Regions from separate parts of the Salinicola lusitanus genome, predicted to be linked through region 3. Evidence: predicted binding sites of a transcription regulator. Region 3 holds the regulator's gene; each other region holds the start of a gene.
What was found. The regulator PhoB, encoded in region 3, activates phosphate uptake and scavenging genes when phosphate is short. The targets are predictions, from matches to a motif close to TGTCATANNNNTGTCANA.

Region 1 (10,010 bases), 2.2 Mb from region 3:
GAGCGATAGAACTTGGCAAGCGGCTCATCGAGATGAGGAATCAGCCGTGCGAAACGCTCACACGAGCGCGCTTCGATGAACGCGCCCACGATCAGAATATCGATCAATCGATCCGGCTCTTCTCGTGCTACGTGTTCACGCAGCCCCTCCGCGTAGCGCGACGCCTGAATGTGGGAGTAGTCGACTCCCCGCTCCTGCATCAAACCGACCACCTGCTCGAAATGGAGAAGCTCCTCACGCGCCAGCTGAGACATCTTGGTCAGAAGTTCGGGGCGATCGACATACCGGAACATCAGGCTCATCGCGGTAGAGGCGGCCTTCTTTTCACACTGCGCATGGTCGATCAACAACAGCGCCGGGTTTTCCAGTGCGGCGTCGATCCAGCGCCGAGGCGTGGCACAAGGTAGGAATTCGAGCAGCTCGACCGGCAGCAAGCGGTCGATGTCGACATCGATGTCATCGGTCATTCGTTGAGTAGTCATTGACGTTCTTCGGGCGCTTGGCAGGCAACTGCCAGCCCCGTTTTGCGGATGGAAGACATCGGGCCGTGGCGAGACATGTCATATTTCCCGACCCGGAGAACCTCTCGAGGATTGCGGCCACTCGATACGTTGAATCAGAGTGGATTCGAATCCAGTGGGCTCATGGTAGCGCCTGCCCGACGAGACTTCGATAGCCATTTCCACGACCATGGTGACATTGACGGCAGACCGGAAGTGGCGGAAGACCGGTGCCGACGTGGCCTCCTTAACATTGTCGACAGTTTCACGTAGACTTCGCAGCGCCCACCGCAGCCGATTTCGTGACAGCCATGTCAATGGCCGCCAGACGATCCTGGCTTGCCGAAGGACGAGACGTTCCGTACCTGCCGCGTCCTGGCCCGGATTCCGTCTCGCTCATGCGGGCTCTAACTCTAGATGAGGGTCTCCACCGTGCTTGAAGCTTACCGCCAACATGTCGAGGAGCGCGCCCAGGAAGGCGTGCCGCCGAAACCGTTGACCGCCGAAATGACCGCCCAACTGGTCGAGCTGCTCAAGCAGCCGCCCGCCGGTGAAGAGGCATTTCTCCTCGAACTGATCACCGATCGCGTGCCGCCCGGTGTCGACGAGGCCGCCTACGTCAAGGCCGGCTTCCTCACCGCCATCGCCAAGGGCGAGTCGACCTCGCCGCTGATCGACAAGATCCACGCGGTCAAGCTGCTGGGGACCATGCAGGGCGGCTACAACATCGCCACCCTGGTCGAGCTGCTGGACGACAGTGAGCTGGCCCAGGAAGTGGGCGAGCAGCTCAAGCACACCCTGCTGATGTTCGACGCCTTCCACGATGTCGCCGAGCGGGCCAAGAGCGGCAACGCCGTGGCCCAGGGCGTGCTCGAGTCGTGGGCCGAGGCCGAGTGGTTCCTGGCCAAGCCGGCGCTGGCCGACAAGATCAGCATCGCCGTGTTCAAGGTACCCGGCGAGACCAACACCGACGACCTGTCGCCGGCGCCGGATGCCTGGTCGCGCCCCGACATCCCGCTCCACGCCAACGCCATGCTCAAGAACCCGCGCGACGGCATCGAGCCGGAAGTGGCGGGCAGCAAGGGCCCGCTGGCGCAGATCGAGGCGGTCAAGGCCAAGGGCTTCCCGGTCGCCTACGTCGGCGACGTGGTGGGCACCGGCTCCTCGCGCAAGTCGGCGACCAACTCGGTGCTGTGGTTCTTCGGCGACGACATCCCCCACGTCCCCAACAAGCGGGCCGGCGGGTTCTGCTTCGGCGGCAAGATCGCACCGATCTTCTTCAACACCATGGAAGACGCCGGCGCCCTGCCGATCGAGATGGATGTCGACAAGCTCGAAATGGGCGACGTCATCGATGTCTATCCGTATGAAGGCAAGGTGACCCGTCACGACAGCGACGAAGTCGTTTCCACCTTCGCGCTCAAGACCCAGGTGATCCTCGACGAAGTGCGCGCCGGTGGCCGTATCCCCCTGATCATCGGCCGCGGTTTGACCGAGAAGGCGCGCAACGAACTCGGCCTGCCGGGCTCGGATATCTTCCGCAAGCCGGAACAGCCGGGCGACACCGGCAAGGGCTTCACCCTGGCCCAGAAGATGGTCGGCAAGGCCTGCGACATGGACGGCGTCCGCCCGGGCATGTACTGCGAGCCGAAGATGACCACGGTCGGCTCCCAGGACACCACCGGCCCGATGACTCGCGACGAGCTCAAGGATCTGGCGTGCCTCGGCTTCCAGGCCGACCTGGTAATGCAGTCCTTCTGCCACACCGCCGCCTATCCCAAGCCGGTCGACGTCGAGACCCATCACACCCTGCCCGACTTCATCATGAACCGTGGCGGCGTCTCGCTGCGACCGGGCGATGGCATCATCCACTCCTGGCTCAACCGCATGCTGCTGCCGGACACCGTCGGTACCGGTGGTGACTCGCACACCCGTTTCCCGATGGGGATCTCGTTCCCGGCAGGCTCCGGGCTGGTGGCCTTCGCGGCGGCCACCGGCGTGATGCCGCTGGACATGCCGGAATCGGTGCTGGTGCGGTTCAAGGGTGAGCGTCAGCCGGGCATCACCCTGCGCGACCTGGTCCACGCGATCCCCTACTACGCGATCCAGCAAGGGCACCTGACGGTGGCCAAGTCCGGCAAGAAGAACATCTTCTCCGGCCGCATTCTGGAGATCGAAGGTCTCGAGGATCTCACCGCCGAGCAGGCGTTCGAGCTCTCCGACGCCTCCGCGGAGCGCAGCGCTGCGGGTTGCACCATCACGCTGGGCGAAGAGCGCGTTACCGAGTACCTGAACTCCAACGTCACCCTGCTGAAGTGGATGATCAGCGCCGGCTATGGCGACCGCCGCACGCTGGAGCGCCGTATCGAAGCCATGGAAGCGTGGCTGGCCAACCCCAGCCTGATGCGCGCCGACGCCGACGCCGAGTACGCTGCGGTGATCGAGATCGACCTGGCCGAGATCGACCAGCCGGTGCTCTGTGCGCCCAACGATCCCGACGATGCGCGTCTGCTCTCCGAGGTTGCCGGCCAGAAGATCGATGAAGTCTTCATCGGCTCGTGCATGACCAACATCGGCCACTTCCGCGCCGCCGGCAAATTGCTCGAGAAGCAGCCGGCCGGCAGCCTGAAAACGCGCCTGTGGCTTGCACCGCCGACCAAGATGGACCAACATCAACTGACCGAGGAGGGCTACTACGGCATCTACGGCAAAGCTGGCGCTCGCATGGAGATGCCAGGCTGCTCGCTTTGCATGGGCAACCAGGCACGCGTCGCGCCGAAGTCGACCGTGGTATCCACCTCAACCCGTAACTTCCCCAACCGTCTGGGCGACGGCGCCGATGTCTATTTGGCATCGGCAGAGCTCGCGGCCATCGCCGCGGTCGAAGGCCGCCTGCCCACGGTGGAGGAGTACAAGGCTACCATGGGTGAGTTCAATGCCATGGCGGGTGAGATCTACCGCTACCTGAACTTCCATGAGATAGAGGATTTCCAGAAAGCGGCCTCGAGCGTCATTCCGGTCGCCCAGGAAGCCTGACACGTCTCTTCCGATGCTCGCGCTTCATGAAGAGGTCACCGAAACGCCCCGCCAACGCGGGGCGTTTTTTTATGCCTGACCTCGATGAGAGATCGCTTGCGTCTGACCGGGGCTAATCATAAAGTCTGACCGAGTCATGAAACGCTGTTCACCAGCGTCGACGATCCGTACACGCCGGTAGCCATTCGTCATCCGCATGGCAATTCGCCGATGAGGCCACGGAATGCCTGTCCGGACGCATTCAAGGGAGATTCACGATGAAGAAGAAGATCTGGCTCGTCATTCCGATGACGATGTCTCCGCTGCTGTTGGCGCCGACGGCGCAGGCGGCCAACGCCGACGGGCTCTATCTTGGCATCGGCGGTGGCTACGGTGAGGTGGCGAGCAGCGACAGCGAGATCGGCAAGTTTGCCGGGGCCAGCGGCGAAAGCTATCACGTCGACGATGATGACAGCGTCTACAAGGCATTCGTCGGCTACGAATACAACCCCTACTTCGCCACCGAGGCCTTCTACGCCGATCTGGGCAAGCCCAACCTGATCCGGGGTGGCAATGTCGTCGATCTCAAGAGCAAGGCCTACGGCTTGAGTCTGGTCGGCAAGCTGCCGGTCGGCGCTGGCTTCGAGCTGTTCGCCAAGGCGGGTATGGCACGTTGGGAAACGGAGGCCAGGGGCGAGCTCAGCGCCACGTCGGATCTCGATGACAATGACGGGATCGACCCGGTCTATGGTGCCGGCGTGCAGTACCGCTATCAGCACCTTCTGCTGCGCACCGAATACGAGCGCTACGATTTCGACAGCAATTTCAAGGTCGATACCTACACCGCCTCCGTGGGCTGGCAGTTCTAGACCCGCGGTTGACGATACCGTGTCCAGGCCGCCTCCGAGCGGCCTTTTTCGTTCATGGCCGGACGAACTTGCAAAGATGACCGTTTGACGACAACACTGAATGGCACACCTTGTCGCGACCATTCGTCATTGAGACCACTTTGGCCCAGGAAGGGGCACCGCCGACCACTCCATGCTAGCACCCAGATCACTGATACAAGACATCGCCCGGCAGATCCGCGCCCACCTGCGTTCGCTGATCGCCTTCCACCTGTTCTTCACGTTACTCGCCTCGGCGGTATGGGTGCCGCTGTCGGCCAACACGCTGTCCGGACTCCTCCGTCGCATCGGCCGCCCCGTGCTCAGCAACGGACAGATTCTGGATGTCGCCTTCTCGCCCTGGGGGCTGCTCTGGCTGCTGGTGGCGATCGGACTCAGCTTCCTGGTGATCTTCCTCCAGCAGGCGGGAATGATGCTCGTCGTCTCGAGCCAGGCCGGGAATCGTTATCGGGTGGCCATGGGTTCGCTGTGGCACGTGCTACGCCGTTTTCCGGCCTTGATGACCCTCACCCTGCTCCAGGTCGGAAGCCACCTTCTCCTGGCCGCCCCGTTCGCCATCGGCCTCTCCCACCTCTACAGCGCCATGCTCGGCGATATCGAGCCCTATATTCTGATCCACTTGAAGCCTCCCGAGCTGTGGGAGTTTCTCGCCGTGGCGACGCCGATCGTTGTGGTGCTGGTCCTACTCAGCGCCGCCCTCTATTTCCGCTGGTTCCTGGCACTGCCGGCGATGATGCTCGACGGGCTGAAGCCGATCGCCGCGTTGAAACGCAGCCGCGAATTGACCCAGGGGCGTCGCCTGCGGATGGCCCTGGCCGTCGTCGGCATGGCGCTGCTGGTGGCGGCCATCCCGGTTGTCTTCACCCTGGCCTTCAACACCCTGGGCGGGACGTTGCTCGGGTATCTGCCGGAGCGCAACAGCGTGCTGATTCCGGCGATGCTGACCTATCTGGCGCTGTATATCGTCACCACGATCGCCCTCACTTTCCTGGGCATCGCAGCCAACAGCCTGGTGGTGATCACGCTATACCACCGTGCCATCGGGCGGGCGCCAGTGTTTCGCCCCGCCGCGACGCCGCAGCGCTCCGGGGTGATCGCCTGGGGGGCAGAGATCCTGCTGCTGGTCTTTGCCCTGGGCCAGGCGGGCTGGATACTGCATGGGTTCGAGATCAACGACCACGTCACTATCACCGCCCATCGCGGCAGTTCTCTGGTGGCACCCGAGAACACCATGGCCTCGATGAACCAGGCCATCGCCGACGGTGCCGACTACATGGAACTGGACGTGCGCCTGAGCGGCGACGGGCAGGTCGTCGTCTCCCACGACAACAATCTGAGTCGATTGACCGGGGTCGACCGTAACATCAGCGACATGACGCTGGCGGAGATCGAACAGGTCGATGTCGGCTCCTACTTCGGCGATGCCTTCGTCGGCGAGCGCATTCCCACGTTCCAGCAGGTCCTGGACAACGCGCGGGATCGCATCGGGCTCTACGTCGAGCTCAAGCCGGCGCCAGGCACCGCCGAGGAACTGGCCCAGAAGGTCATCGCTCAGTTGAAGGCCAGCCAGATGACGGACCACGCCGTGATTGCCTCGCTGTCACCCGATGTCATCGAGGTGGTCAAGGGCCTGGACGGAGAGCTGCGGACCACCCTGTTTCTGCAGTTCGTCCTGCCCGGCGCGCTGCATACCACCGACGCCGACATCATCGGTCTGCGCCACACCCAGGCCACGCCGAGCCTGCTGAGGACCATTCACGATACCGGCCGAGGGGTGGCGGTATGGACCGTCAATGGTATCGGCGACATGTCGCGCTATCTCGACATGGGGGTCGACAATATCATCACCGATCGGCCCGATGCCCTCGCCAATATCCTGCAGGAAAGACGGGCCATGTCGGACGGCGAACTGCTGCTGGTGAAGCTGCGCAACTGGCTGCGTTCGTGACCCCTCCGACGACAGCACGGTTGCCGACGTCTTGTCATCACGTCAAAACCAAAAAAGCCGGCGCGAGGGTATCGCGCCGACCCTTGGGCTGCTCAATGACGATCAGCCCAGCGTTTCACCCGCCAGCATGAACCAGGTCTCGAGCACGGCGTCCGGATTCAGCGAGACCGAATCGATCCCCTGTTCCATCAGCCACTTGGCAAGCTCCGGATGGTCGGAAGGTCCCTGGCCGCAGATGCCCACGTACTTCCCTTGGGCCTTGCAGGCCTGGATCGCCATCGACAGCAGCTTCTTGACCGCCGGGTCCCGCTCGTCGAACAGGTGGGCGATGATCGCGGAGTCGCGATCCAGACCCAGCGTCAACTGGGTCAGGTCGTTGGAACCGATGGAGAACCCATCGAAATGCTCCAGGAACTCGTCGGCCAGCAGCGCGTTGGAGGGGAGCTCGCACATCATGATGATCTTGAGCCCGTTGTCGCCGCGTTTGAGGCCGTTGGCCTCGAGCAGGTCGACCACCGCCTTGCCCTCGGCCGGCGTGCGCACGAACGGCACCATGATCTCGACGTTGTTGAGCCCCATCTCGTCGCGAACGCGCTTGAGCGCCCGGCACTCCAGCTCGAAGCAGGCCCGGAAGTCGTCGGAGATGTAGCGCGAGGCGCCGCGGAAGCCGAGCATCGGATTCTCTTCGCCCGGCTCGTAGAGCTTGCCGCCGATCAGGTTCTCGTATTCGTTGGACTTGAAGTCCGACAGCCGCACGATCACGCGCTTGGGATAGAACGCCGCCGCCAGGGTGGAGATGCCCTCGACCAGACGATCCACGTAGAAGCTGACCGGGTCGTCGTAGCCGGCGGTGCGCAGGTCGATGGTCTGCTGCAGGTCGCTGGAGAGCTTGTCGTAATCCATTAGTGCCCGCGGATGCACGCCGATCATGCGGTTGATGATGAACTCCAGCCGCGCCAGGCCGATGCCTTCGTTGGGCAGTCCGGCAAAGGCGAAGGCGCGATCCGGGTTACCCACGTTCATCATGATCTTGAACGGAATCTCCGGCATGGCGTCGACGCTGGTGGTCTGGCAGTCGAACTCCAGCTTGCCCTGGTAGACGTGCCCGGTGTCGCCCTCGGCGCAGGAGACCGTCACCTCGACGTCATCCTGGAGCAGCTCGGTGGCGTCGCCACAGCCGACCACGGCGGGAATCCCCAGCTCGCGGGCGATGATCGCCGCATGGCAGGTACGCCCCCCGCGATTGGTGACAATGGCGGACGCACGCTTCATGATCGGCTCCCAGTCGGGATCGGTCATGTCGGTCACCAGCACGTCGCCGGACTGTACCTTGTGCATCTCCTCCGGCGATGCCACCAGCTTGACCTTGCCCTGGCCGATCCGCTGACCGATGGCGCGACCGTCGACCAGCACGCGGCTCTTGTTCTTGAGCGTGAAACGCTCCAGGGTGCCGCCCTCCTGGTTCGACACTACCGTCTCCGGCCGGGCCTGGACGATGTAGAGCTTGCCATCGTCGCCGTCACGGGCCCATTCGATGTCCATCGGACGGCCGTAATGTTTCTCGATGGTCACGGCCTGGCGTGCCAGCTCCATCACATCGTCGTCGCTCAGGCAGAAGCGCTGGCGGTCGGCATGGGCGACATCGACCGTCTTGACCGAGCGGCCAGCAGCGGCGTCATCGGTATAGACCATCTTGATCCGCTTGGAGCCCAGTGTCCGTCGCAGCACCGCGGGCCGGCCGGCAGCCAGCGTCGGCTTGTGAACGTAGAACTCGTCGGGATTGACCGCCCCCTGCACCACGGTCTCGCCCAGGCCCCAGGCGCCGGTCACGAACACCGCGTCGCGATAGCCGGACTCGGTGTCCAGCGTGAACATCACCCCAGCCGCCGCCGTCTCGGAGCGCACCATCTTCTGGACGCCTGCGGAGAGCGCGACGTTCTCATGCGGGTAGCCGCGATGCACGCGGTAGGAGATGGCGCGATCGTTGAACAGCGAGGCGAAGACCTCGTGGACGGCACGCTTGACGTTGTCGAAGCCGTCGATATTGAGAAAGGTCTCCTGCTGCCCGGCGAAGGAGGCATCGGGAAGGTCCTCCGCGGTAGCCGATGAACGCACCGCCACCTTGAGGTTGGGATGGCGGGCCTGCAACGTCTGATAGGCATCACCCAGCGCATCCTCGAAGGCGGGGGGCAAGGGCGTATCGATCACCCACTGGCGGATCCTCTCGCCCACCTTGGCCAGCATCTCGGTATCGTCGACGTCCAGCTTGGAGAGCTCGGCATTGATGCGGTCGTTCAAGCCGTCATGGGCCAGGAACTCGCGATAGGCATGGGAGGTGGTGGCGAAACCGCCGGGCACGGTGACCCCGGCGTCCGCCAGGTTGGAGATCATCTCCCCCAGCGAGGCGTTCTTGCCACCGACGCGCTCGACATCGGACATCCCCAACTGCTCGAAAGTGATAATGAATGGTTCCAAAGTCGTCTCCTGATCGTCTCGGCCGGCCACCGCTGATGAACCGTGGCACATGAAACGGCGCGCTCCGCTGCGCCTCGATGGGGCCAGAAGCTAACAGGCGACTTTCGGCTTAGCCAGAAGTTTAAGGGCGTAGAGTTTGGAGTATTTCTACAGGAATTCGCCCATTTCGCGCATTCCTGTAGTCCCGCGAGGCGAGGCGACTTCTCCACCGACGACGAGTTGCCCCGGCCGCGGATTTCAGCCGACAATGGGCGATCGACATCTACGGATCAATGCCATGCCCCGCACCGCCTTCTTCATCTCCGACGGCACCGGCATCACCGCGGAGACCCTCGGTCGCAGCCTGCTCTCACAGTTCGAGAACACGGATTTCATCCAGGTCACCAAGCCCTACATCGACACCCTCGACAAGGCCCGTTCGCTGGTCGGCATCATCGAGTCCACCGCCGAGCGCGACGGGATCCGTCCCATCGTCATCGACACCATCGTCGACCAGGCGATCCGCAGCATCGTCGCCGAGGCGCCGGCCTTCAAGGTCGACATCTTCTCCACCTTCCTCGCCCCGCTGGAAGAAGAGCTGGAGACCCACTCGACGTATACCGTCGGCCGCACCCACGCGATCGGCCGCGACGATGTCTACATGCATCGTATCGAGGCGGTCAATTTCGCCCTCGACAACGATGACGGCGCGCGAACGCATCAGTATCAGGAGGCAGACATCATCCTGATCGGCGTCTCCCGCTGCGGCAAGACGCCCACCTCGCTCTATCTGGCACTGCAGTTCGGCATCCGTGCCGCCAACTATCCGCTGACCGAGGACGACCTGGACGAGAACGGCATTCTCAACCTCCCGCCGTCACTGGCCAACCATCGCCACAAGCTGTTCGGCTTGACCATCGATGCCCGCCGGCTGTCGGCCATCCGCACCGAGCGTCGGCCAGACAGCCGTTACTGCTCGATGGACCAATGCATGCAGGAGATCGGCCAGGCGGAAGCGCTCTATCGCCGCCACAACATTCCGTTCATCGACACCACGCGCTTCTCGATCGAAGAGATCTCGACGCGCATGATGAACGAAACCGGCCTGCAGAGACGTTTCAGCCCGCGCTAGGCGGGCTGAAACGAGACTCGGAGCATCAGCGGTCGGCTCACAACCCCTTGGGC
Region 2 (10,010 bases), 1.1 Mb from region 3:
TCTGCTGCATGGCATCGTCCTGATTGCTCAGCACATTGGGGGCGACGATCGCCACCAGCAGACCGATGATGAAGATCACCACCATGATCTCGAGCAGGGTGAAACCGGACTGGTGGCCGGGGCGGGGAGGGCGTGTCATGGCGTTTCCTCTCTTATGGCATGCGGGCTAATGATTGCCGATGGACTAATGGCGGATGGGCGCTGATGGCGTCGGGAGCCGGTAGCGCGCGATAGCGTCGGCAGCGTGGCGCTGGGCGTCACAGCGCCACGCTGCCGTTGAGCTGCATGATCGGCAGCAGGATGGCGAGCACCACGGTCAGCACCACCGCGCCCATGACCAGGATCATCAGCGGCTCGAACAGCGCCAGGGCCATGTCGACACGGCGGTTGAAGGTGCTCTCCTGGGCATCGGCGATGCGCTCGAGCATGCTGTCCAGGGTGCCGCTGGCCTCGCCACTGGCGACCATGTGCAGCAGCGAGGGTGAGAAGCGTCCCGACTCCTGCATTGCCCGGTGCAGGCTGACCCCGCTCTCGACCCGCTGTTCGATCAGCGCCACCGCCTCGCGCATGCCATGGTTGCCCAGGGTGTCGCGGCTCACCCGCAGCGCCTCCAGCAGGGCGATGCCGCTGCGGGTGAGGATCGCCAGGGTGCGGGTCAGGCGCCCGGTGTCGAGCAGCCGGATCAGTTCGCCCAGGCGTGGCAGGCGCAGCAGCAGGGCATCGAGCCGTGCCCGCGGCGCCGGACGGCGCAGCACGCGTAGCGCCAGCGGCAGGCCCAGCAGCAGGAGGGCGAGCAGCCACGGCCCCAGACTCAGCGTCAGTTGGGAGAGACCGATCATCAGCCGGGTCAGCCACGGCAGCGCCATGTCGGAGCGCTCGAACTGCTGCGCCAGGCGTGGCACCACCCAGGTCATCAGCCCGCTCACCACCGCCAGCGACACCCCCGCCAGCACCAGCGGATAGACCAGCGCGGTGCGCGCCTTCTGACGCTGCGCCTGGACCCGTTCCAGATGGTCGGCCAGGCGTTCGAGCACCAGCGCCAGGCGCCCGGCACGCTCGCCGGCGGCGACCAGCGAGCGGTAGAGCAGGTCGAAGCTCGAGTGGGGGCGCAGGCTGTCGGCCAGCGAGTGGCCCTCGCGCACCCGGTTGCCCACCGCCAGCAGCAGCGCGCGTTCGCGCTGGCGCTCGGCCTGGCGGGTGAGGGCGTCGAGGGCGTCGCTGAGCGGAATGCCCGCCTCCACCAGGGTCGCCAACTGGCGCGTGAGCAGCGCCAGGCTGGTGGGATCGAGGCGCCCGCGGCCCGGTCGCCCCGGGGCGCCGGCATCGCGCACCAGCGCCAGCCGGCGCGGGAACAGGCCACGCTCGTGCAGCAGTTGGCGCGCCTGGCGCTCGCTCTCGGCCTGCAGCACGTCGCGCTGGCGGCGGCCGTCGGGGCTCAGGGCCACATAGCGATAGGTGGGCATCGACTCTCCCCGGCCATGTCTGAAAAGGACTGCGCTCGCCCATACGGCGTTAAAAATCGTCTCGAGATGCTCATTTACACCCCAGTAAACTCCGCTCTCTCGCCGATTTTTGCCTTGTCTGGGCTTCGCTCGTCGGACTTTTCAGACATGGCCTCAAGAAAGAGGGGATGAACGTGTGGCGCCGTAGTCTGACCCACGGACGATGGCAGTTTGAGGTCAGCGCAGGGGGCAAGCTCAGCGGTGGATCGCACGCAGCACCTCGTCGAGGGCGGTCTCGCCCGCCGCCAGCCGCGCCAGCGCCGCCTGCGCCAGACTCTGGGCGCCGGCCTGGCCGAAGGCGTACTCGGCCAGCGCCGCCTCGGGGGCGCGCTCATGGATCAGGCCGGCCAGCCGGGCGTCGATGGGGATGAACTCGTAAAGCCCCAGACGGCCGCGGTAGCCGCTGTGGTCGCAGTGGTCGCAGCCCTGGGGTTCGGCCAGGCGCGACAGCGTCTCGATGCCGGGCAGCCACTGGACGTCATCGGCCCGGCGCGGGCGCCACTCGCAGCACGCCGGGCACAGCCGACGCACCAGGCGCTGCGCCATCACTCCCTTGAGGCTGGTCGCCAGCAGAAACGGCTCGATGCCCATGTCGCGCAGGCGCGCGATCGCTCCCAGCGCACTGTTGGTGTGCAGGGTCGAGAGCACCAGGTGGCCGGTGAGGCTCGACTGCACCGCGGTGGCGGCGGTCTCCAGATCGCGGATCTCGCCGATCATGATCACATCCGGGTCCTGGCGCAGGATGGCGCGCAGACCGCGGGCGAAGGTCAGCCCGGCATGGGGGTTGACCGGGGTCTGGCCGATACCGGGGATGGCGTACTCCACCGGGTCCTCGACGGTGAGAATGTTGCGGCTGCGGTCGTTGAGCGCATTGAGGCTGGCGTAGAGGGTGGTGGTCTTGCCCGAGCCGGTGGGCCCGGTGTTGAGCAGGATGCCGTTGGGCTGCTCGAGTACCCGGCGGTAGCGCTCGAGCACGGCCGGCGGCATGCCCAGGCGGTCGAGGTCGAGCAGCGCGGCGTGCTTGTCGAGCAGACGCATCACCACCCGCTCGCCGTGGATGCCGGGCAGGGTAGAGACGCGGATATCGACGTCGCGGCCGGCGGCGCGCACGGTGATGCGGCCATCCTGGGGCTGGCGCTTCTCGGCGATGTCGAGCCGCGCCATCACCTTGATCCGCGAAATCAGCACCGGCGCCAGCACCCGTGGCGGACGCAGCGCCTCGCGCATGGCGCCATCCACCCGCAGCCGGATCACCAGCTCGCGCTCGAACGGCTCGACGTGGATGTCCGAGGCGGCCAGGCGCAGGGCTTCGGAGAAGACGCCGTTGATCAGCCGGATCACCGGCGCCTCGTTCTCGCTCTCGAGCAGATCCTCGGCGCGTGGCAGCTCCTGCATCAGGCTGTCGAGGTCGACGTGCTCGGCCAGGCCCTCCAGCAGCGCTGCGTTGTCGGCGCGCTCACCATCGTGCAGCGCGGCCAGACGGGCCTCGAAGGTGTCGCCGTCGAGCCACTCGCAGCCCTCGGCGCGGCCCAGGCGGCGCTGAATATCCTGCAGCACCTCGAGCTGCAGCGGCGAGGTGGTGTCACGGCACAGCAGGCGGTAGCCGTGGGCGCCCGGGGCCAGCGCCACCCCGGCACGCTTGGCCAGCCGATAGGGCAGCGGTGCGACGCTATCGTCGTTGGCGGAGAGGCTCGGTGTCGCGGTCATGGCGCCAGGCTCCCCAGGCGGCTGCGCTGATCGGGGAACAGTGCGCTCCAGCGCGGCTGCCCCGGCGCGCTCGGCGCCGCGCCACTCATTCTCGCACCTTCCATTCCCGCACCCTCCATTCCCGCGGCAGCCGAAGACATGCCGCCGACGGCCGTGTTCGCCGCCGTCCAGGGCGCCAGCGCCTGGTCATCGTCGAATCCGGCGAGCAGCTGCTGGGCGCGCATGTAGCGGTACTTTTCAGCCGTGGCACTGTCCATGTGGGCGGCATCACGCAGCACCCGGGCGCGGATGAACACCATCAGGTTGCGCTTTTCGCGATCGTCGCGGTTGTACTGGAACAGCTTGCCGAGCAGCGGAATATCGCCCAGCAGCGGCACCCGCGCCGAACTCGAGTTACCGGCGTTGCTGATCAGCCCGCCGAGCACCACGATGCCGCCGTCGCGGGTGATCACCGAGGTCTCGATCTCGCGCTTGTTGGTGACCACGTCGGAGGCCTGGACGTTGGGGTCGATCGACGATACCTCCTGGACGATGTCCATGCGGATGGTGTTGTCGGAGCTGATCGAGGGGCGGATGCGCAGGCTGACCCCGATATCCTCGCGCTGGATGATCTGGTAGGGGTTCTCGTTGAAGGTGGTGGAGCCGGTGACGAAAGGGACCTCCTGGCCCACCAGGATATAGGCCTGGGCGTTGTCGAGGGTGGTCAGCGAGGGGGTCGACAGCAGGTTGGTCTCGCTGTCGCTCTGCAGCGCACCGAGCAGGGCGGCGAAGCTCACCCCGCTGTCGCTGATCCGGCCGACCCCGGCGCTGGCCCCGGTGATGCTGCCGAGCAGCCGCGCCAGCTGACTGGTGTCGTTGCGCGCGGCGGCGCCGGCGATGGCATTGATCCCCGGCTGGCCGTCGGCGGCGTAGTTGAAACCGCCCACCGGCACGGTGCCGCTGCCGGAGAGATCGCCGAACAGCCACTGCACGCCGAGGCGCTTGGCGCGGGACTCGGTGATCTCGGCGATGATCGCCTCCACCGCCACCTGGGCGCGGCGGATATCGAGCTGCTTGATGATGCTGGCGTAGGCGTCGAGCCGCGCCGGCGGGCCGATCAGTACCAGGGCGTTGGTCGAGGGGTGGACGGCGAAGCCGACCGCGTCGTCGCCGGCGCCGAGGGTACCGGCGACGGCGGCGTTGCGGCTGGTGGCATCCGGCAGCGCGGGCAGCCCGCTGCCGCCGGTGTCACCCATGGCGCCGAGGCGGCCGCCCTGCAGTGCGCTATCACCACCGCTGGCGCGCTGCAGCAGCTGCTGCACCTGGTTTCTGGCGTCGGTACCCCCCGCGCTCTGGGGGCGGTCGCCGGTCAGCCCGCCGAGGACCGCGACCACCGACTCGGCGCTGACGTTGTCGAGATAGATCACCCGGGTGTTGCGCTGCTGGGCCTGGGCCTGGGGCGCGTCCAGCGAGGCGACGAGCTGGCGCACCCGGGCCATCCCGGCGGGGTCGCCGTAGGCCACCAGGGCGTTGGCACGCGGGTTGGCCACCACCTTCACCTGGCCGCCGCCCTCGCGTTGCATCAGCGAGTCCAGGGTGCCGGCGAGCTCATCGGCGGAGGCGTGCGCCAGCGGTAGTACCGCGGCCTGGAGATCGCGCTGGCGGTCGAGACGCTGGGCCAGTTGGGTCAGTCGCTGGAGATTGTCACGCCAGTCGGTGACCACCACCAGATGGCTCTCCGGCCATGGCGTGACCGTGCCCACCTGGCTGTCGACCAGCGGCTGCAGCACGTTGGCCAGGGTGGCGGCGTCCAGGTTGCGTGTGGCGATCACGCCGGTGGCGACGCTGGCACCCTGGGCGGCGTCGCCCAGCGGGAGCGGTTGAGTGCGCGAGGCCTGGGCCGGCACGATGCGCACCTGGCCGTCGGCGAGCGGCACCGTGGCGTAGCCGTTGATCTGCAGCTCGCTCTGGAACAGGCGGTAGAGCTCGTCGGCGCTCAACTGCCGCTGGCTGGTCAATGAGATGGTGCCCTGGACCCGCGGGTCGACGAGGAACTCATGGCCGGTGATCCGCCCCACGCTGTCGATGAATTCGCGCAGGCTGGTCTGCTGGAAGTCGACGTCATAGCGCGGGGTGGCATCCGTGGCGGCACCGGCCGTTTTGCCCGTGGGCGTCTGGGGCTGTGACTGGGCCAGGGCCGGGGTCGCCAGCAGCAGCGCTGGTAGCAGGGCCAGCAGCAGCGTGAGCGCCGATCGAGATGGCAGGGAGCTCATGGGGATGACTCCGAAAGCGTGGATGAAGAAGCGGTGGCGGCGGTGGTCGGAGCGGCGGGCGAGATGCCCCCGCTCGGCGCGGCGGTCGGTTCGGGCCAGGGCAGCCGCTCCAGCCGCCCGGCGCGGGACAGCACCACACCCTCGTCGTCGATGCGTGCCAGGGTGATGTTGGCGGCGATGCGGTCGCCCGGCATCAGCGCGCGCTGGCCGTCGGGCGTCGCCAGCACCACCAGCGAGTTCGCGTCACTTTCGCTCAGTGCCCGGCCGACCACGTGGTAGGGCAGGTCGGTGAGCGGAATGCGCCGGTCCGCCTCGGCGGCCTGCTGCTGCCAGGCTGTGGGTACCGGCGGCAGCGCGGCGGGGTCGAGGGTGACCGTCGTCGGCGCCAAGACGGGGGCGGCCGGCGCCAGCAGCCGCGCCGTGCCGGTCAGCGCCTGGGCCGCCAGCCACGCCAGTAGACACAGCGCCAGCCACTGTGCCGGGGCGCTCAGCCAGGCCGGGAGGGTCATGTGCTCAGACGCGCCTGCGGATGCCAACCGGGATGCCCGTCGACGTAGCGCGCCTCGAGGCTCGGCGGGGTGGGGGCCGGCGGCGTGCCGCCGTGGTCGCCGAGATAGCGCTCCAGGCGCTGCCACAGCGGTTCGCCGCCGGCCCGGGGGCGGGCGCTGAAGCTGCGCCAGGTGAGCCCTTCGGGCAGCGCGTCGAGATGGGCGCGCGCGCCGGTGGCGGCACCGTAGTCGAGCGTCCAGTGGGTCGCCGAGAGACGCGGCAGGTCGCGGCTGTCATTGAGGATCAGCGGCGTACCCAGGCTGTTGTCCAGCGCGCGCTCGAGCAGGCGCGCCAGCGCTTCGGCGTGCGGTGCCAGCTCGACGACCCGGGCCGGATGGCCGCCGCTCAGGCGCCACAGGTGGTCGCGGGTGATCGTCTCGCCAGGGGCCAGCAGGGTGTCATGGCGCAGCCCCGGCAGCAGCGCGCGGGTGGTGTCGCTATCCCCGGTGAGGGCGGCGGCGATCAGGCCATCCCAGGTGCCACCGACGCTGTCGCGGCGCCACAGCCAGTCGGGGGCGCTGCCCAGCGGGCGGTCGAGCCAGCCGGCGTAGGGTGCGCGCAGGGCATCGAAGCGCGCCTGGTGATCGGCGGCCGCAGCGTCCGCGGCGATGTCGTTGCGCTGGAACTCGGCGTGGATCTGCCAGCCGTCGCGTGTGCTGCGGCAGCTGAGATGAAAGAAGCCGCTGGCGTGGCTGCCGGGGAGACACAGCGGTACCGGGGCGCCGTGGGCATTGTCGACTGCGATCAGACGGGGCCAGAAATCCTGGCCACGGGCGGCCAGCACCAGATCGACCTGTGGCAGCCGCGCCGCCAGCCAGCGCGCGGTGGCGCTGCCGGTATCGGCCAGCAGAACCACCAGCTCGGCCTCCGCGGCGGCCTTGGCCACGCTCTCGGCCAGGGTCTGGTACCACTGATCGAGGGAGCGGGTCTCGTCCAGGGCGTTGGGGTCGCTGGCGCCGACCACCGCCACCTGGACGCCATCGCGTTCGAAGCGGGTCGCCACGCTGACGCCGGCGGGTGGCGCGGCCAGATTGCCCAGCACCGGGCGTGCGTAGTCGCGGTAGAGCGCTGAGGCACGCTGTGGCCACAGCGTGCGCTCGTCGCTGCTGACCCGGGCGTCGCTGGCCAGCAGGCGGCTGGCGGCGACGCCGGCACTACCGTTGGCGAGATGGCCCAGGCCGCTGCCACTCCAGCACTGGCCGTTCTCCAGTGTCAGGGTGCGTTCGGTACCGAGTTCCCGGCGCAGCCGGTCGAGCTGCGCGGCCAGACCGCCATAGCCTGCGGTGTGGCGCCGGGCGGCGCTGCGCGGCGTATAGAGTGCGGCCCACTCGGCGGCAGCGCTGCCCGCCAGCGTGGTCACGCCGGCCGCCGTGGCCCAGGGGGCGGCGCCGAGCAGCTCGGCCGGGCCGAGATAGGTGGCGGGGGCGACGATCCGCGTGGGGCCGAGGCACTCCAGGGTATCGGCCAGATAGAAGATCTCGACCTGGCGCCCTGGGGTCGGTGCGCGCGCGCTGGCTGTCAGCGGCGCGGCGCAGCCGCTCATTCCGGCACTCAGGCCAGCGCCTAGTCCGGCGCCCAGCAGGGTGCCGACCAGGCGGCGGCGAGTGGGGTCGCAGCCCCGGCCGGTGGCGGCCTGGGGGGCGGTGGAAAGGGGGTCAGTCATGAGGCTCCCGCGAATGATCCAACGCGGCGTACGGTCTTCGCCGCCGCCGGACTCGGCATCCTAATGACTGGGGGATGACGGTTTTATGACGGCGCGACCGCTGTGGCGCTGCCGTCAGGTCGTCATGGTGTTGTCACTTTGCTGCTCTAAGTTGCCTCCGGGTAACGCATTCCGGTGGCCGCACGCGCTGGATCGCCAAGTGGCCGGCGGCGCGCATCGCCGGTCCGGGTGCCGTGGATTAGCAGACCGTCATTAGTGAATTACGCCAAAGAGAGGGGACACCCCATGAGCAAGGAAATCGAGGATCATCGCGTTCTCAACCAGAGCGTCAACGAGCCGTTCTCGTCGGTACTGTCGCGCCGCATCTCGCGTCGCGGCATCATGCAGGGTGGCGCCGGGCTTGCCGCCATGGGCCTGCTTGGCGGCTTCGGTTTGGCCGGCTGCAGCAGCGGCGACAGCAACGATAACGGCGGCGTCGGCGGCGGCTCGCCGGAAGTCACCCCGCTGGCGCTGGCATTCGCTTCGATTCGCGGCTCGCGCACCGATGCGGTTGTGGTGCCGGAAGGCTATGTCGCCCAGGTGCTGATCCCCTGGGGCACCCCGCTCGACAACAGTGTCGGCGCCTGGTCCGCGGACCGCCGCGTCACGCCCGAGTACCAGGCGGCCAGCGTGGGCATGAACCACGACGGCATGCACAACTTCGCGCTGAGCGAAGAGAGCGCCTCGCGCGAGTTCATCATGGCGCTCAACAACGAGTACATCGACCAGAGCGCGCTGTGGGCGCCGCAGGGCGGCCCGACCAACGCCAAAGAGGGCGCACGTCCGGCCGACGAGGCGCGCACCGAGATCAACGCCCACGGCGTGACCCTGGTCAAGCTGGCGCTCGGCAGCGATGGCCAGTGGCGCGAAGAGCGCGGATCGCGCTACAACCGCCGCCTCACCTCGGCCACGCCGATCGAACTCGCCGGCCCGGTGCGCGGTAGCGACTACGTGGTGACCGCCTACTCCACCAACGGGACGCGCACCCGCGGCACCAACAACAACTGCGCCAACGGCTTCACCCCCTGGGGCACCTACCTCACCTGCGAGGAGAACTGGCCCAATGTCTTCACCAAGGCCAGCGATCGTTACCCCGATGACGATCGTCTGGGGGTGCCCACGGGCCGCAGCCGCTACGGCTGGGAGACCGCCCAGGGAGGCAGCAACGGCGAGTTCGCGCGCTTCGACGCCACGCCGAGCGCGGCTTCTGCCTCCGGCGACTACCGTAACGAACCGCGCACCTTCGGCTATGTGGTGGAGATCGACCCCTATGGCAACACCGCCAGCGTGAGCACCGAGACCGCCGCGCTCAAGCGCACTCATATCGGCCGCTTCCGCCACGAAGGGTGCTGGCCGGGCAAGGTGATCGAAGGCGAGCCGGTGGTGTTCTACACCGGCCACGACTCGCGCAACGAGTACATCTACAAGTTCGTCTCCAAGGCCAAGTGGGACCCTCAGGACGCCAACCGCCCCGGTCAGGACTACGACCGTCTGGCGATCGGCGCCAAGTACCTTGACGAGGGCACCCTCTACGTGGCGCGTTTCAACGCCGATGGCAGCGGCGATTGGCTGCCGCTGACGCCGGATGCCACCACCCGTGACGGCCGCCCGCTGTGGCAGGCGCTCAATCTTGCCAACGAGCGTGACCTCGCCGGTGTGCTCATCAACACCTGTGACGCCGCCGACTTCATGGGGGCGACGCCGATGGACCGCCCCGAGTGGGGCACCGTCGATCCCTCGTCGGGTGAGGTCTACATGACCTTGACCAACAACTCCAAACGTACCGCCGAGGGCACCGCCGCCACCTACACCAATGGCGGCAGCGACGTCGACGAGCTGGGCGTGGGCTATGCCACCGCTCCGGTCAACGGCCCCAACCCGCGTCCGGACAACGAGGGTGGCCAGGTCATCCGCTGGCTTGAGCCGTCCCCCGCGGGCACCCGCTTCGAGTGGGAGGTCTTCGTCTTCGGCGCCGCCGAGAGCGATGCCGACAACTACTCTGGGCTCACCGAACTCAACCAGTTCGCCAGCCCCGACGGCCTGTGGTACGACGACCGCGGCGACGGCCGCGGCATCCTGTGGATCGAGACCGACAACGGCTACGACAAGGTCACCGACTACACCAACGACCAGGTGCTGGCGGTGGTGCCGGCCAGCGTCAGCCGCGGCCCGGGGGACAAGGCGGTGATCGATGCCGCCGACCAGGCCCAGCTCAAGCGCTTCGCCGTCGGCCCCAACGGCTGTGAGGTGACCGGTATCTTCGCCACGCCGGACAAGACCTCGCTGTTCATCAACATC
Region 3 (10,010 bases):
TATCGACAAGGTGCCGCAGGACAAGCGCCAGGCCGTCATCAACAACGGCGGCGGTCATGCCAACCACTCTCTGTTCTGGACCGTGATGTCCAAGGATGGCGGTGGCGAGCCGACCGGCAAGGTGGGCGAGGCCATCAGCAGCGAGCTGGGCGGCTACGAGACCTTCAAGGAAGAGTTCAAGAAGGCGGCAGCCGGCCGTTTCGGCAGTGGCTGGGCATGGCTGGTGGTGACGCCCGAGAAGAAGCTCAAGGTCATCAACACCCTCAACCAGGATAGCCCGCTGATGGAAGGCCTGACGCCGATCCTGGGACTGGACGTCTGGGAACACGCCTACTATCTGAAGTACCAGAACAAGCGTCCGGACTATATCGCGGCGTTCTTCGACGTCATCAACTGGGACGAAGTCAACCGTCGCTACGCCGAAGCGACTGCCTGATCATCGGGTCGATATTCCGATGTCAGGCCGTTCAAGGATGCCCCCGTTTCGGGGGCATCCTGCGTTGGTACCCGCCTCGGCAAGGATTCCCCCCGTAGCGCCTTTTCTGATACGCTGATCGCGCTGGCGTCCTGCCGGCTCCGCTCATCGATCCACCCTCGCGACGATCCGATACCATGACTGCACAACGCTGCGACGCCACACTGACGCTTACCGATGTGAATGATTTTCGATTGCGCCTGATATCGTTTCTGGATGAGTACGATGTGGCCTACCGCAGCGACGAGCGCCAGGTGGCGATCGATCTGCCGGGTGGCGAAGCACGCTTCTCGGTGAGCCGGGTCGGCCTTCACCTCGAGGCCGAAGCCGACGCGAGAGATGGGTTGGAGACGCTGCGCGGCATTATCGAGCACTACGTCTCGCTGTTCGCTGGCGAGAACGCCCTGCCACTGCACTGGCATGGCGACGTGGTGGCGGCACCGACCTTCGCCAATTTTCGCGAGATGCGGGTGACCCGGGTCGAGGAGCTCAGCCCCAGCATCCGTCGTTTGACCCTGAGTGGCGAAAACCTGGCGCGCTTCGATCATCCGCAAGAGTGGCACGTGCGGCTGCATTTCCCCCCGGTCGGCATCGATCGCCCCCAGTGGCCCCGACCCACCGCGGAAGGCGGTACCCAATGGCCGCCGGAAGATCGACGGGCCGAGATTCGCTACTACACCATTCGCCGCCTGGACGTCGTCAGCGGCGAGGTGGAGATCGATTTCCTGCTACACGAAGCGCCGGGGCCGGGAGGCGATTTCGCCCGCCGAGCCAAACCGGGCGACATCTGTGGCATGGCCGGTCCCTACGGCCGGGGCGTCGCCGACGCATCCCACTACCTGCTGGCCGGCGACGAGACGGCCATTCCCGCCATCGCGCGGTTGCTGGAGACATTGCCGGCGAGCGCGCAGGTCGAGGCGTGGCTGGAGGTCGAATCGCCGGTGGATGAGCTGGAGCTGCCGGTCGCCGATCACTGCCGCATCAGCTGGCGGCACCGCTGTCGCGGTCACGCGCCGAGCGAGCAGCTTGCCTCGGCGGTGGTCGAGGCGATGCCCGATACCCGCGACGATCTGTTCGTCTGGTTCGCCGGTGAAGCCGATGTCAGCCAGCGCCTGAGGAAGCGGCTCAAGCAGGAGTTCGGGCTGCGGAAGGGGCAGCATCTGGTCACGGGCTACTGGAAACGGGAAAGCGCCTAGCTGCGTTCGTGACTAACGGCCTCGCTCCAGTACCAGCAGCGGGTCGATGCGGGTATCGAACCAGTTCATGCCCCAGTGCAGGTGGGGCCCGGTGGCGCGCCCGGTCGCCCCCACCGCACCGATCACGTCGCCCTGCTCGACGCGATCGCCGACCTTCACGTCGATCCGCGACAGATGCAGGAAATTGGAGCTGATGCCGTAACCGTGGTCGAGCAGCACCGTACCGCCGGTCAGATAGAGATCGTCGGCGAAGGTGATCACGCCGCTCGCCGGGGCCTTGATCGGCGTGCCCTCGGCGGCGGCGATGTCCATGCCCGAGTGCGCCGATCCCGGCGTGCCGTTGTAGATGCGCTGGTTGCCGAAACGCCCGCTGATGCGCCCCTCCACCGGCCAGACGAAGGTCTGGGCGAACCCCACCCGGTCGTCGTTGCGCTTGCGCTCGGCGCTGACGGCGGCCTGCTCGCGGGCGATGCGGGCGGCGATCTCCGGCGGCGGCGAGACGGTCCTGGGCGGCACGCCGTCGATGCGCTCGATCGGCCAGTCCCGGGGCGTGATCGCGACCGCCGCGCTCTGCTGGCGCCCATCCGGTGTGGTGATCGACACTGTCTGACGACCGCTGGCATCGCGGCCGACACCGAAGACTACGGTGCCGTAGCCGGTAACCCGGAGATCGTGTCCCGCCACGGTGACCTGGCTGCCGGGCGGCACGCGTCCGATCACCATCGAGCCCTGCTGGACGCTGTCGGGGAAGGTGACCGGAACCGCATCGGCGCGTGTTTCGACCATGACGCTCGACAGCAGCAGCACGAAGACGGTGGCGCCGAGTCGTCGGCACCACCAGAGAGAGGAGGGGATCGATATCACCTGTCGGCACTCCGTATCGCGGGATGCCGCCACCATAACCCGAGCCGGTGGCGGAAGACAGGCGGATGGGAGACAGGGCCGGGTCGAGAGGGCGCTCTAGAACGACTCCCAATCGTCGTTATCGCTCGGTGCCGAGCGTGTCGCGGTCTTGCCTCCCGGCGAGGAGGCCGCCGCCAATATCGGCGCCGGGGTCGAGGGTGACGGCGAGCGATAGCGCGACACCCTCTCGTCGTATTCGGCATCGGGAATCTTGAACCCGGCCAGTGCCCGCTCCAGCGTCGCCACCTGCGCATTGAGCGTGGCGGCGGCCGCCGATGCCTGCTGTACCAGCGAGGCGTTCTGCTGGGTGACGTGATCCATCTGCACGACGGCCTCGTTGACCTGGTCGATACCGTTGGACTGTTCGCCGGAAGCGATCGAGATCTCCTCGATCAGATCTGTCATGCGGGCCACCGAATCCACGGCACGACGAATGGTCCCGCCGGCTTGCCCGACGATCTCGGAACCGGCATCGATCCTGCGATTCGAGGCGTCGATCAGTTCGCGGATCTCGCGGGAGGCCTCGGCGCTGCGGCTGGCCAGGGTGCGGACTTCATTGGCGACGACCGCGAACCCCCGACCCTGCTCGCCGGCCCGGGCGGCTTCCACCGAGGCGTTGAGCGCCAGGATATTGGTCTGGAAGGCGATCGAGTCGATCACGCCGACGATCTCGGTGACCCGGCGCGAGCTGTCGGTGATGCCCTGCATGGTCGAGACGACCTGATCCATCATCTCGCCGCCCTCCGCGGCGGTGGCGCGGGCCTCACCGGCCAGGCCGCTCGCCTGGCGGGCGTTGTCGGCATTCTGGCGCACGGTCTGGGTCAGCTCCTCCATGCTGGAGGCCGTCTCGCCGACGGAGGCCGCCTGCTGCTCGGTTCGCGCCGCCAGGTCCTGGTTGCCGCTGTGGATCTGGCCCACGCCGACGGTGATGGTGGTCGAGGCGTGGCGAACGTTGGTCATCGATTCGGCCAGGTGAATCCGCATGCCCTCGATGGCCGCGAGCAGGCTGTGGCGGTCGCCGGCGCCGATCTTCAGCGCGGTGGTGAGATCGCCCTCGGCCATGCCCCGGATCGCGTTTCGCGCCTGGCGCGGGTCGCCCCCCAGGTCGCCCAGCACGTTGCGGATGATCCAGCCCATGATCAGCGTGATGATGATGCCGATGGCACCGGCGATCAGGCTCATCTTCAACACGCCGGCCCAGAACGCCTGCTGGATGTCGCTGATATAGACGTTGGCGGCGAGATACCAGTCCCACTCGGGGACGTAGCGCACGTAGTTGAGGCGCGATATGTCCTGGCCATCGGCGTTGGTGGAGGTGTACTCCAGGGTGCCGTCGTCGGGGGAGTCCGCCAGCGCCTTGAGCTCGCGATAGAAATAGATGCCGTTGTCGTCGCGGAAACCGCTCATGTCCGTGCCGATTTCGCGCTTGGGGTGATAGACCAGATGGATGTTGCTGTCGAAGGCGTAGACATAGCTGCCGTCGAGATCCAGCGCCGATAGGTTCCTGCGCGCGAAGTCCTTGGCGGCTTGTTCGGAGAACTCGCCATCGTTGGCGCGTTGGACATAGCGCTCGACCAGTGTCTGGGCGCTGGCCACGAAGCTCTTGAGACTGCTGACGCGCTCGGCCATCAACGTATCGCGCTTCTCCAGGGCCATCCAGCCCACCAGCACCAGCATACCGAACCACATCAGTCCCACCGTGATCCAGAGTTTTTGCCGCATCGTCATCGCGAAAACCGTTCCTTTCCGAGGTATCTGTCGATTCATATGGAGGATTAAACTAATAATCCGCTCACTTTATCGGCAGGTTCTAATCAAGGTTGAGATCGATTCGTGCGATTTCGCCGCGATGCGCGTGATCGGGCCGGATTGGGGTACGCCGACGTTGCCCGACGCGATTCGGCGGCCATGCCGGCCTGGAGGGAGGAGGGTCCGCCGTGAGCAGCGACGGCGCCGTTCAGGGGGACGGCGCCGACCCTGTGTCAGGCTCGACCAGTCGGGCAGCGGGAAACACGCAGCGGAAGCGCGCGCCGAGCCCCGGGCGGCTGACGATTTCCAGGCTGGCGTCGTGGCGCAGCAGCACGTGCTTGACGATGGCCAGGCCCAGCCCCGTGCCGCCGGTGGCGGCGCTGCGACCCTTGTCGACGCGATAGAAGCGCTCGGTCAGTCGCGGGATATGGATGGGATCGAAACCCTCGCCGTTGTCTTCCACTTCGATGGCGGCGCCGTCATGCCAGGGCTTCCAGCGCAGGGTGATGGTGCTGCCTTCCGGTGTGTAGCGAACGGCGTTGAAGACCAGGTTGGAGACGGCGCTGCGTATCTCCTTGGTGTTCGCCAGCAGCCGCCGCGACTCGTCGGCTTCTATCGACAACTGGTGGCGTTGGGCGCTCAACTCCCGGGCATCGGCGACGATCTCGCCGAGCAGCGTCGTCACGTCCAGCGTATCGCGGTCGTCGTCGGGGCTATCGATCTCGAGCCGGGAGAGCAGCAGCAGATCCTCGACCAGATTCTGCATGCGCGTGGTCTGCGCCTGCATCTGCGAGAAGCCTCGCTGCCAGCGTGTCGGCAGCTGGTCGGCGTGGTCCGAGTAGGTTTCGAGATAACCGGCCAGCACCGTCAGCGGCGTGCGCAGCTCATGGGAGACGTTGGCGACGAAGTCGCGGCGCATCATCTCCAGCTGATGCAGCCGGGACACGTCCCGCGCCATCAGCAGGCGTTCGTTGTCGCCGAACAGGGTGAGATGGAACTGCAGGGTACGATTGGCCTGGACCGGGGAGGGAATCAGCAGCGGCTCGCGGTAGTCGCCCGTCTCGAAGTAGGCGATGAAACGGGGATCGCGCAGGAAGTTGGTGATCGGCTGACCGCGGTCGTGATCGGGCTGCAGGCCGAGCATGTCGCCGGCGGCGCTGTTCCACCACTCCAGGTCGCCATTGGGATCCAGCATCACCACGCTGTCGCGCATCGCCTCGCAGGAGTCCTGGATGCGCCGCAGGATATCGCGCAGTCGTTGCTGCAGCTGGGTCTGGGCTTTCTGATAGTGATACAGGCGATCGAACAGGTCACCCCAGACTCCGGTGCCGGGTGGTGGCGCCTCGCGGGGATTCTTCAGCAGCCAGACATAGAGCATGCGCACGTGGCGCAGGTGCAGGAAGACATAGAGCCCCAGGCCGGCCGCTAGCCCCCAGCCCAGCCCGGCGAGCAGGTCGTCGCCCAGCTCGCCGAGCAACAGTCCCATGGCGCCGAGCCCGAACAGCATGTAGCCGAGGCGCCACAGTTCGTTGATCCAGTAGCGCACGTCCTGACTTACTCCCTGACCGAAAAGCGGTAGCCGGTGCCGCGCACGGTCTGGACCAGATGCTGGTGCGCTTCGCCGAGGGATTTGCGCAGCCGGCGGATATGCACATCGACGGTACGCTCTTCCACGTAGACGTTGCCGCCCCAGACCTGATCCAGCAACTGGCTGCGGGTGTAGGCGCGTTCCTGGTGGGTCATGAAGAACTGCAGCAGACGATACTCGGTCGGGCCGATCTCCAGGGCGCCACCATGGGAGGTGACGCGGTGGCTGGAGGGGTCGAGCCGCAGCCCCTCGACCTCGACCGCCTCCTCGATACCCGGCGGCGTGGCCCGGCGCAGTACCGCCTTGAGTCGGGCCACCAGCTCGCGCGGCGAAAAGGGCTTGGTGATGTAGTCGTCGGCGCCCGCCTCCAGCCCCTGGACCTTGTTGTCCTCTTCACCCTTGGCGGTGAGCAGGATGATCGGCATCTCGGCGGTAGCCTCCTCGCGCTTCAGCCGACGCGCGAGCTCGATGCCGCTGGTGCCGGGCATCATCCAGTCGAGCAGCATCAGGTCGGGTTTCTGATCCAGCGCCATGGCGTGGCCGGTCTGGGCGTTGTCGGCTTCCAGTACACGATAATCGGCCATTTCCAGGGCAACGGCGATCATTTCGCGGATGGATGCTTCGTCGTCAACGATGAGTACGGTCTTGGAGCTCATGCGCAGTGCCTCGAGTGAGCCGCCGGTTCGCTTTGTTGCGTGGCGTCGATGACGCCATCGGGCGTAGCGACCGGCCGTGACAGAACGGTGACGATTACATCGTGAAAATATGACATCGATATGACAGTTACGACAATCGCGCCTTTCAGGCCGGCGGCCACAGCGCCAGCACCAGTCCGGCGAACAGCAAGAGTCCCGACCAGAAGTTGTTGAGGAAGGCCTGGAAGCAGGGGCCGCGCTCGCGCTCCCGGATCAGCCACTGCTGGTAGACGAAGGTCGCCGCCATCGCGGCCAGCCCCAGCCAGAAGAAACCGCCCAGTGCCAGCCGCGCTCCGACCCAGGTCAGCAACGCCAGGGTCAGCAGCTGCAGCAGACCGATGATCAGCTTGTCGGCGCGGCCGAACAGGCGCGCGGTGGACTTCACCCCGATCTTGATGTCGTCGTCGCGGTCGACCATGGCGTACTGGGTGTCGTAGGCCACGGTCCAGGCCAGGTTGGCCAGCAGCAGCAGCCACGCCTCCAGCGGCACGCTGCGACTCACCGCCATGAACGCCATCGGGATGCTCCACGAGAACGCCAGCCCCAGCACCACCTGGGGCAGGTGGGTGTAGCGCTTCATGAAGGGGTAGAGTGCGGCCAGCGCCACCCCGACGAAGGAGAGCAGTACCGTGGCCAGGTTGGTGAAGCAGACCAGCACGAAGGCCGCCGCCACCAGCGCCGCGAACAGGATCTTGGCCTCGCGCTCGCGGATGCGTCCGGTGGCCAGCGGGCGCTCCCGGGTGCGCTTGACGTGGCCGTCGATCTTGCGGTCGGCGTAGTCGTTGACCACGCAGCCGGCAGCGCGCATCAGATAGACGCCGAGCACGAAGATGATCAGGTTGGCGCGATCCGGCAGGCCGCCGGCGGCTAGCCACAGTGCCCACAGCGTCGGCCACATCAGCAGCCAGGTGCCGATCGGCTTGTCGAGCCGGGTCAGGCGCAGGAAGTCCGGCAGGCGGGCGAGGCCGCGGGGCGTGGAAGGGGAACCGGCGCTGGGCATACGAATCTCCGAAACGGCAAGGCCTCTGAATCGGCAACGACTTTACTGCAACTGCGGCCTCGCTTCGAGGTGGGAGCCGTCGTTCAGGCCGTCGGTCGTCGTTCCGGGAGAGCCAGGCCCAGGTCCTCCGCCATTTCATGCAGGAAGCACTCCTGCACCAGCAGTTGAATGCTGCCGTGCCGGAAACGTGATCGCCGCAGCCACACGCCCTCTGCGTCCGCGGAGACTCGCGCCACCTCGATCGGGTCGCGTTGCAGGTCGGGCTGCGCGAATAGCCAACTCCCCAGCGAACGCTCGCCCAGCGTGCGCAGGCGCCGACAACCGGTACGATCCAGTGGAGCGACCGAGCGCGCCGCCACCCACGGTCGCTCGCCGCTCATCAGCGTGACCTCGCGTATCCAGGCGAGATCGGTAGGCGCCAGCCCCAAGGCAAGCGCCTCGTCGCGGCGCGGTCGTTCGACGCCCTGGTGTTCCAGCCTGACCCGGAAGGGGCGCCTGGAGGCCGCGACCAACCGGGCGGTGAGCGAATCGGTAGAGCCTACCCACTGCCACCAGGCGGCGCTCATGCAAGGTCGGCGGGTGACGGCGGGAGCCCAGCGAATCCATCGCCAGGATCGTTCGGCGGGCGACAGTGCATGGCAGTAACAAGCTGAGGGCACGCGAAGCGACTCCATCAGGACGCATCAGGAAAGCGCCGTGGAACGGTCAGGGACCACCGGGACGGCGCGGGTCGAAGGCGGCGTAGTGTAACATGAGGCCTCGAGACGACCGACCGACGAGCCCCGCAATGAGTCAATCCGATCCCTCCAACGCGCCCCTGACGATCATCGGCACCGGGATGGCCGGCGTGGGCCTGGCCCGAGCCGTTCGGCGCCGTGATGGCGAGCGGCCGATCACCCTGATCAGTGCCGACAGCGGCGACGAGTACACCAAGCCGCTGCTCTCCAGCGCCTTCGCCAAGCGGCAGACGCCACAATCGCTGGCCATGCACGATGCGGTGGGCCTGGCCGCGACGCTGAAGGCGCGGGTCCGTACCCGGATGCCCGTCGATGCCATCGACCCCGTCGGCCACCGGCTGGTGATCGGTGCCGAGACGCTGCCCTACGGCCAGCTGGTGCTGGCGACCGGCGCCGCCCCCCGGCAGCCGTTCGAGGTGGCGTCTTCGCTGCGCGACCGGGTCTTTCAGATCAACGATCTCGATGACTATCGTCGCTTGCGCGGGGTGCTGGATCGTCATCCCGGCCAGCAGGCCCGCATCGCCATCATCGGCGCCGGGCTGGTGGGTTGCGAGTTCGCCAATGATCTCCATGCAGGAGGCCACCGGATCGCGCTGGTCGCGCCCGAGCCGACGCCGCTGCCACGCCTGCTGCCACCACCGTTGGGGCGGGCACTCGGCGAGGCCTTCGCCGAGGCCGGTATTAGCGGCTATTTCGAACGTCAGGTGACAGCGCTTCACGACGATGGCGACGGTGTGACGCTGGCACTCGACGATGGCGAAGTGCTGGCAGCGGATCTGGTACTGGTCGCGACGGGGCTGCGCCCACGTACCGGCCTGGCCGAGGCCGCAGGGCTGGCGGTGTCGCCGGCCGGTATCCTGACCGACCGCCGGCTCGCGACCAGTGCGCCGGATATCTTCGCGCTGGGTGACGTGGCCTGTGTCGACGGGCTCGGCGCCCCGACCGGCGGAGTGAGCGCCATGTACGTTCAGCCACTGCAGGCCGCGGTCAAGGCGCTGGCGGCAACGCTGACCGGCGCCCCGACCGAGGCGAGCTACGGCGCCTGGCCGGTGGTGGTCAAGACACCGCTGCTGCCGGTTGTCGCGCTGCCACCGCGTGAACCCCCGCACCACTGGCGGATCGAGGGAGAGGCCAGCGATTTCAGCGCCCTGGCCGAGGATCAGACAGGGCGGTTGCTGGGCTTCGCGCTGACCGGGCGCTGCGTTCGTCGTAAAGTCGAACTGGCGCGAGCTGCCCCCCCGTTGCTAGGCTAGCCTCGGTGGCTACGGTTGTATCAGCCATGAATCGTCACCTGATGCTGGACAAACCGCGCCCCGAGCGGCTTATTATGCGTTCGGAGGGCATTCCCCTCATCGAGAACAACAACTCGTTTTAGATGCGAGGCGTTTCAGGTGACGCCATAGCCAAACTAGGAGGGCTCTATGCGTAAGCCAGAACTCGCTGCGGCGATTGCCGAGCGTGCGGATCTTTCGAAGGACAAGGCCAGTCAGGTGCTGAACGTCATTCTCGACGAAATCACCGGGACGGTTTCCAAAGGTAGCGATGTCACCTTGATCGGTTTTGGTTCATTTACGGTTCGCGAGCGTGCCGCACGGACGGGTAAGAACCCGCAGACTGGCAAGCCGCTGAACATCCCGGCCAGCAAGACCGTGGCCTTCAAGCCCGGC

Region 1: a site for PhoB is predicted at 4,460-4,477, ahead of AAGT95_RS17485 (glycerophosphodiester phosphodiesterase). Genes of this name have one in related genera too.
Region 2: a site for PhoB is predicted at 7,747-7,764, ahead of AAGT95_RS00795 (PhoX family protein). Genes of this name have one in related genera too.

The regions. Positions count from the first base shown of each region.
Region 1 covers NZ_CP151919.1:3,866,198-3,876,207, forward strand. The annotation lists gene AAGT95_RS17470 (tRNA-(ms[2]io[6]A)-hydroxylase) at 1-482, opposite strand, end outside; gene acnB (bifunctional aconitate hydratase 2/2-methylisocitrate dehydratase) at 933-3,536, shown strand; gene AAGT95_RS17480 (outer membrane beta-barrel protein) at 3,794-4,384, shown strand; gene AAGT95_RS17485 (glycerophosphodiester phosphodiesterase) at 4,557-6,371, shown strand; gene ppsA (phosphoenolpyruvate synthase) at 6,474-8,810, opposite strand; gene ppsR (posphoenolpyruvate synthetase regulatory kinase/phosphorylase PpsR) at 9,124-9,957, shown strand; gene AAGT95_RS17500 (hypoxanthine-guanine phosphoribosyltransferase) at 9,995-10,010, opposite strand, start outside.
Region 2 covers NZ_CP151919.1:180,211-190,220, reverse strand. The annotation lists gene gspG (type II secretion system major pseudopilin GspG) at 1-139, opposite strand, end outside; gene gspF (type II secretion system inner membrane protein GspF) at 258-1,463, opposite strand; gene AAGT95_RS00815 (GspE/PulE family protein) at 1,698-3,209, opposite strand; gene gspD (type II secretion system secretin GspD) at 3,206-5,461, opposite strand; gene AAGT95_RS00805 (hypothetical protein) at 5,458-5,970, opposite strand; gene AAGT95_RS00800 (hypothetical protein) at 5,967-7,673, opposite strand; gene AAGT95_RS00795 (PhoX family protein) at 7,959-10,010, shown strand, end outside.
Region 3 covers NZ_CP151919.1:1,310,731-1,320,740, forward strand. The annotation lists gene AAGT95_RS06020 (superoxide dismutase) at 1-436, shown strand, start outside; gene AAGT95_RS06025 (siderophore-interacting protein) at 613-1,671, shown strand; gene AAGT95_RS06030 (M23 family metallopeptidase) at 1,684-2,535, opposite strand; gene AAGT95_RS06035 (methyl-accepting chemotaxis protein) at 2,632-4,302, opposite strand; gene phoR (phosphate regulon sensor histidine kinase PhoR) at 4,532-5,869, opposite strand; gene phoB (phosphate regulon transcriptional regulator PhoB) at 5,878-6,567, opposite strand; gene ubiA (4-hydroxybenzoate octaprenyltransferase) at 6,713-7,606, opposite strand; gene AAGT95_RS06055 (chorismate lyase) at 7,690-8,172, opposite strand; gene AAGT95_RS06060 (NAD(P)/FAD-dependent oxidoreductase) at 8,394-9,596, shown strand; gene AAGT95_RS06065 (HU family DNA-binding protein) at 9,765-10,010, shown strand, end outside.